DNA from 3 places in the Pedobacter sp. MR22-3 genome. Region 3 is predicted to be linked to each of the others. Evidence: riboswitches for the same ligand, from Rfam matches in the RefSeq annotation. Region 3 holds a riboswitch; each other region holds the start of a gene.
What was found. Region 3 has a riboswitch for cobalamin ahead of metE (5-methyltetrahydropteroyltriglutamate--homocysteine S-methyltransferase). Riboswitches for the same ligand answer to the same signal wherever they lie in the genome.

Region 1 (2,202 bases), 480 kb from region 3:
TGGCATGCTTTGACGGAGTCCAGCTCCACGCGGCCAACGGCTATCTGCCCAGCCAGTTCCTGGCTGAAAGTGCCAACCAGAGGACGGACAATTATGGCGGCAGTATCCCTAATAATACCCGCTTCACAGTGGAGGTGATGCAGGAATTGATCAGTGTAGCAGGAGGTGAAAAAGTGGGCATTAAAATATCCCCATTCCATCCCTATGGCGATATCGTATTGGAGGACCCCGTAGCTAGCTATACCCACCTGATCGAAGAACTGAACAAACTGGATTTTGCCTATGTGGAACTCATGCGGCGCAGCCCACATTTCCCTTCACCTGAACATTATGTCTGTGAAGACGAGATTGCGTTCTTTGGCAGGAAGATCCGCCAGAGGGTTATTGCAAATGGAGGCTATGATAGGGATTCCGCCGAATCTGAACTTGAAAAAGGTATTGCGGCACTTGTTTCCTTTGGGAACTTGTACATCGCCAACCCCGACCTGCCCGAGCGCTTTGAAAAAAATGCCGCGCTAGGCAAGCCAGACAGGGCAACCATGTTCGGGGGCGGGGAACAGGGGTATATTGATTATCCATTTTGGAACGGATAAAAATTAGGTCTATAATTCTTGATTTTTTTTTACCTTACGTCGCTGTTCTTTGCATAACATCAATCGGAAAGGTTTTGCTTAACTGCAGATTAATAGGGAATCGTGTGCAAATCACGAGCTGTCGCGCAACTGTAAGTAACAAACAAGGTTTTCATTAAGCATATCCACTGTTCTAATATGAATGGGAAGGGTGATGAGAACTGTTACAAGCCAGGAGACCTGCCTGTTCCGAATGGACGATGCTTTCGCGGTCTGAAGCTTTTGGTCTGAAAGGTGGTTGTTTCCTATGTGGTACATTTCCCTGTGTGATTCGTGTGGCCCCGCCTTTTCCTATTTTTTTCCAAGATCTTCTCTCCAGCGGCATTGCGTTAATAAGCCGGCCGGCAACTGTAAATAAAATTTTGGACCCGTTGGTCAAAAAAACGTTTGAAATGAGCTTTAAAAGAGAAAAATTGGAACTGCCGCATGGCGGAAAAAAACTGCTGCTGCATTCCTGCTGCGCACCCTGTTCGGGAGAGGTGATGGAGGCCATCATTGCATCCGAAATAGATTTCAGCATCTTCTTCCACAATCCCAACATCCACCCAAAAAAAGAGTACGAACTGCGCAAGCAAGAGAATATCCGCTTTGCGAAGAAGCACAATATCCCCTTCATCGATGCGGACTATGACGTGGACAACTGGTTTGAAAGAGCAAAGGGGATGGACATGGAACCTGAACGCGGGATACGCTGCACGATGTGCTTTGACATGCGCTTTGAGCGCACGGCCCTTTACGCCTTTGAAAACGGCTTTGATGTGATCTCAAGTTCGCTGGGCATATCGCGCTGGAAAAACATGGAGCAGATCAACGGTTCGGGCATCAGGGCGGCATTCCACTATGAAGGTATCACTTATTGGACCTATAACTGGCGCAAGGCAGGGGGATCCTCACGCATGCTGGAAATCAGCAAGGCTGAGGAATTCTATATGCAGGAATACTGCGGATGTGCGTATTCGCTCAGGGACACCAACAAATGGAGGTTGGAGAACGGAAGGGAAAAGATAAAGCTGGGTGAAAAATACTATGGTAGAGACTAGCGTCTGTGCCGTCCAAAAGGAGGATGTCCGCGAAAAACTGGCAAGCTTTGGTCAGGACAATCCGAAGCTGCCCCTTATTTCCCATTTGGAGCGGATGGATTATTTTTCATCCCTTGTGGCTGGTATTGCCAATTCCTTTGTCGGCATTTTTGAAACCGGGCGCAGTACACCCGCCTTGAAGAAGGGAAGCCCGGACATTGCCGGCTTTGATCCCCTTGCCCTCGCTTTTGCCTGCAACCTTCGCAGGGATACAGGAGAAGCTTGTTGGCTGCTATTCCTATCAAGCTATTTCGGAAGGCATCCGAAGCATCACTGGGACCTTATGGAAAAGGTCTATCTTGGCCCTGGAATGGGCGACGGATGGACATGGGAAAATGCCAGTGCGGATCCTGTTGCCTTTGCAGGTTGGCTAGTGGAAAATCAGCCTGAACTATCGCGGTATGGGAACATGGCCAGGGCACACAAATACGTTTCCTTTGGAAGCTATAAAGCGATGAAAACGGCCGGCGATATCCAGACCTATATCTCTT
Region 2 (2,202 bases), on a different contig from region 3:
GCCAGGTATTTAGTTTTAAAGTACCTACCGCTAAAGAATATGAGCATGACTTTTTATGGCGGCATTACCTGGCTTTGCCCGAAAGGGGTAGGATTGGGATCCATAACCGCTCTCATTACGAAAATGTACTGGCTTGTAAAGTCCATCCGGAGTATATCCTGAATGAGAAAATCCCTGGCATGGAAGAGGTGAAAAAAGTAAATAAAGACTTCTGGAAAAAACGTTATGAAAGTATCCGTAATTTCGAGTCACACCTTTGTGCTAACGGAACAGTCATCTTGAAATTTTTCTTAAACGTAGGTAAAGCCGAGCAGAAACAACGCTTCCTCGAAAGGATCGAAGATCCGACTAAGAACTGGAAATTTTCATCCGGCGATATTAAAGAAAGAGGGCACTGGGATGATTACATGTCTGCTTACCAGGAAGCCATTAATGAAACCAGTACGGAAAGTGCGCCCTGGCATATTATTCCGGCTGATAAAAAATGGTTTGCCCGCTTAGCCATCAGTGAAATCATTTTAGACAAGCTGAAAAAACTGAACCTTGATTTCCCAACAGTAAGCGAAGAAGAAAAAGCTAAATTAGCTGAAACGAAATCGATTTTAATGGCCGAATAGTGAACTAACCATTGAACACTTATAAGAATTAATCAGCCTCAATTTTACTGTTTTACGAATAGCTTTATTTTACTACTTTTGCAGCGCTTTTGGTTTCCGGCGTTTTGTGCCGGAATTAAAAGGGAATGCAGTGTAATTCTGCAACTGTCCCGCAGCTGTAAGCTCTGTAACGGTTTTTAATTCTATGCCACTGTTTTTAACTGAATGGGAAGGCTAAATAACCGGGAGTAAGTCAGAAGACCTGCCACAAGTATATAATTTCATAGCTTTCGGGGATTGAAGCTAGGATTGGAGTACTTAACGGTTTCGTATTTTCATTTCCTTTTCTATCTGTTGGCTGTGGGCAAAACTCACAATCAAATGAACAAAACAAAATTCTTAATTGCAGCAGGCATTGGCCTTGTGCAATTTGGTATTGGCCAAGCCAATGCCCAGGACACCTTAAAACTAAAGGATGTGGTTATTTCTGCAACTAAAAACGATCAGAAACAATCACAAACAGGTAAAGTGGTCAGCATTATCAGTCGCGAAACTTTAGACCGCAGCAATGGCAAATCACTCCCTGAATTAATCAGCGAACAGGCAGGTGTCATTGTAGCCGGTTCAGGAAGTAACCCGGGATTAAACAAATCGGTATTTTTCAGAGGGGCAGGAAGTGCCTATGCGGTGGTGCTGATTGATGGTATCGTGCAGAATGATCCTTCAGGAAACGGCGGTGCCTTTGATTTACGTTTATTTTCCATTGATCAGATCGATCATATTGAAATTCTAAGAGGTGGCCAGTCTACAATTTATGGTTCTGACGCCATTGCCGGAGTCATCAATATTGTAACTAAAAAGGGTGGCCCCAAAGGGAATACGGTTTATGGCGTAGCCAGTGCCGGAAGTTATGAAACCTATAAAGGAACGATTGGTTTAAACGGTGCCGTTGACGGGTTTACTTATAATGTAAATTATACACACCAAAAAAGTGATGGCATCTCAGAAGCGGCTAACCCTGCAGGAAACAATACTGAATTTGACAAGGATGGTTATAAAACGGATGGGGTAAGTGCAAATTTTGGTATTCAGCTGGATAAGCATTTCTCTGTTAATCCATTTATACGTTATTACAGAGGAAATTACAAAATTGACGAGGGTGCTTTTGCTGATGGATTAGCCGCAAATAACACCACCCTTAAAAACTTCAGCGGCGGACTGAATACCAAATACGATTTTGGCTCCGGTAAAATTAACCTGAACTACAGCTATCAGAACACCTCCAATAATACTTTAAGCAGCTTTAGTGGGTTTCCTTACACCAGCATGGGTTCAGGCAGTATCAGCCTGATTGATTTATTTTACAACCAGAAGCTGGGTGAGAAATTAAATCTGTTGGCCGGAATAGAAAACAGGGAAATGCATTTAACTTCTGGTGCCAACCGCCCTGAAACCCACATTTTTGCCGCGTATGGCTCTTTGTTTTTACATGATTTGAGTGTTTTTAACCTGGAAGTTGGCGGACGTTACAATAAACATGAACAATATGGCGAAAACTATACCTATACCATTACCCCGAGCATCAACATCATCAAAGAAATTAAAT
Region 3 (2,202 bases):
AATCTTCAGCCTTTAAATTGGCTACGCGTTCTTTTACTATAGGATTATGGATAGAGGTAGATGTTTTTCTGTTGTTTAAAGCATTTTTGTTTTCCTCTAGTTTTTGCAGGGTAGATGCAGGGCCTTCGTTCAAGATCAGCTTTTTCAGGGTTACAATTTCGGTTACTTTCTGTTTAGCAAAAGCCAGCCATTGTTTTACCTCAGCAGTTAAATTTTCTTCATTGGTCTCATTTTCCAAATCAACCGGAGCATGGATTAAAGAACATGATGGTGCAATCCAGACACGTTCTGTGCCTATTTTCTCAATAGCTTGATTAATCATAGCGATGGAATGTTCAAAATCGTTTTTCCAGATGTTTCTACCATCTACAACACCTAAAGAAAGGATGGTATTTTCTTTAAGTTGAGGCAATACATCAGCCAGTTGATTTTCAGCCCTTACCAAATCTATATGTAAAACATTTACCGGAAGTGATGTGGTTAACGCCAGGTTATTACCAAGACCTTCAAAGTAGGTTGCAAGAACCAGCTTGATTCTTGGAAAGGCTTTCCGAATTTCCTTATAGGCATATTCATATGCTTTCTGTTCCTTTTCTGATAAATCTAAAGCCAGAAAAGGTTCATCAAATTGAATATATTCAACATCCAAAGCATCCAAACGGGCTAAAATTTCCAGATAAACAGGAAGCAGGTTTTTAATTAAGTCAATCTTTTCGAAACCACTTTCTTTTTCTTTACCCAACAAAAGGTAAGTAACCGGGCCAATTAAAACCGGTTTTGTGATGATCCCCAGTTGCTTGGCCTCATAAAATTCATCAATTATTTTGGTGGAGAGAAGTTTGAAAGGTTGGTCTTTATGAAATTCAGGAACAATATAATGGTAGTTGGTGTCGAACCATTTGGTCATTTCCATAGCAACCACATCCAGCCCATCTTTCTGATAGCCCCTGGCCATGGCGAAATAGAGATCCAGCTCAGTGTTTCCCTTTTTTAAAATCACTTCGTTATACCTCTTCGGAATGGCACCAAAAGTTAACGAATGATCCAGCACATGATCATAGAAAGAGAAATCATTCGAAGGAATGAGGTTAATTCCGGTTTCCTGCTGAAGTTTCCAGTTCTCGTGGCGGATGTTTTTTCCTACCTGAAGTACATTTTTGTAGCCCGTTTTACCTGCCCAGTAATTTTCGCAGATTTTCTTTAATTCGCGGTAGCTACCAATTCGCGGATAGCCTAGATTTTGCGTTAGCATTTCTTTTAAAGATTAAGTAAATAAATCGTTTAAAAGCCCTCAAGCAATATTCTATAATGATTTCTGTAAAAAATGAAAAGGAAAGGCAGGGGCATACAAAACCCACTCATCAGCAAAAAGCTTAAAGCAAATTTTAATAAAATGGTTAATTTTATTGTGAACCTATCAGACCTGACCTGTTGCTTTTTTACGCGAAAGCACCGTCAATTCGATATCTGGCAGGTCTCCTGACTTATTCCCGGTTTTATCGCCTTCCCATCCCGAAAAACAGAACAGTGGCATTATTGATAAAACCGTTGTCTTTATTTTAAAAGACAGAATTTACAGTTGCGCGACAGCTCGTGATTTGCACACGATTCCCTTTTAATCTACAGCTAAGTAAAACCGATATCGGTTGATGAAAAATAAAGTTAAGAACTTGCATCAATACAAATGTATTTATTAACACGCAGTAATTGTAACAGGAAACAAATATTATTCTGTTTTCAAAATATAAAAGTCAAAAAAACTTAGCTATTTTTTGGTAAAAGATGTCGTGTAACAAATTTACGGCACTCTGTTTTTACATTCTTTTCGCTATTATATTTGAGTATCCAACAAACCAACCTAAACTATGATTAAAATGCAATTTAGAAAGCTATTACTGGCTTTTCTAATCGTAAACGGCAGTGCTTTTGCGCAGGAAGTACCTTCTCCAAAATCACATTTTGGCTTTGATATCGGCGATAATTACCAATTGGCTACCTATACGCAAACCGAGGCTTACTTTAAAAAATTAGCTGAAACATCTAAGCGTGTGAAACTGGTTGATATTGGCAAAACTGAAGAGGGAAGAAATCAGTATATGCTGATTGTTTCTTCACCTGAGAACCTTCAAAAGCTGGATCGTTACAAAGAAATTTCGCAACAGCTTGCCCTTGCAGAAATTACAACTGAGCAGGCAAAAGCAC

Region 1: linked by a shared signal. The riboswitch ahead of OQ267_RS00195 (epoxyqueuosine reductase QueH) and the one ahead of metE (5-methyltetrahydropteroyltriglutamate--homocysteine S-methyltransferase) in region 3 are both predicted to bind cobalamin.
Region 2: linked by a shared signal. The riboswitch ahead of OQ267_RS18695 (TonB-dependent receptor plug domain-containing protein) and the one ahead of metE (5-methyltetrahydropteroyltriglutamate--homocysteine S-methyltransferase) in region 3 are both predicted to bind cobalamin.

Annotation. Positions count from the first base shown of each region.
Region 1 covers NZ_JAPIVF010000001.1:48,919-51,120, forward strand. Annotated here, with positions in the region: gene OQ267_RS00190 (alkene reductase) at 1-593, shown strand, start outside; cobalamin riboswitch at 646-835, shown strand; gene OQ267_RS00195 (epoxyqueuosine reductase QueH) at 1,025-1,672, shown strand; gene OQ267_RS00200 (hypothetical protein) at 1,659-2,202, shown strand, end outside.
Region 2 covers NZ_JAPIVF010000007.1:168,974-171,175, reverse strand. Annotated here, with positions in the region: gene OQ267_RS18700 (polyphosphate kinase 2 family protein) at 1-617, shown strand, start outside; cobalamin riboswitch at 691-881, shown strand; gene OQ267_RS18695 (TonB-dependent receptor plug domain-containing protein) at 978-2,202, shown strand, end outside.
Region 3 covers NZ_JAPIVF010000001.1:533,888-536,089, forward strand. Annotated here, with positions in the region: gene metE (5-methyltetrahydropteroyltriglutamate--homocysteine S-methyltransferase) at 1-1,252, opposite strand, end outside; cobalamin riboswitch at 1,452-1,656, opposite strand; gene OQ267_RS02405 (M14 metallopeptidase family protein) at 1,875-2,202, shown strand, end outside.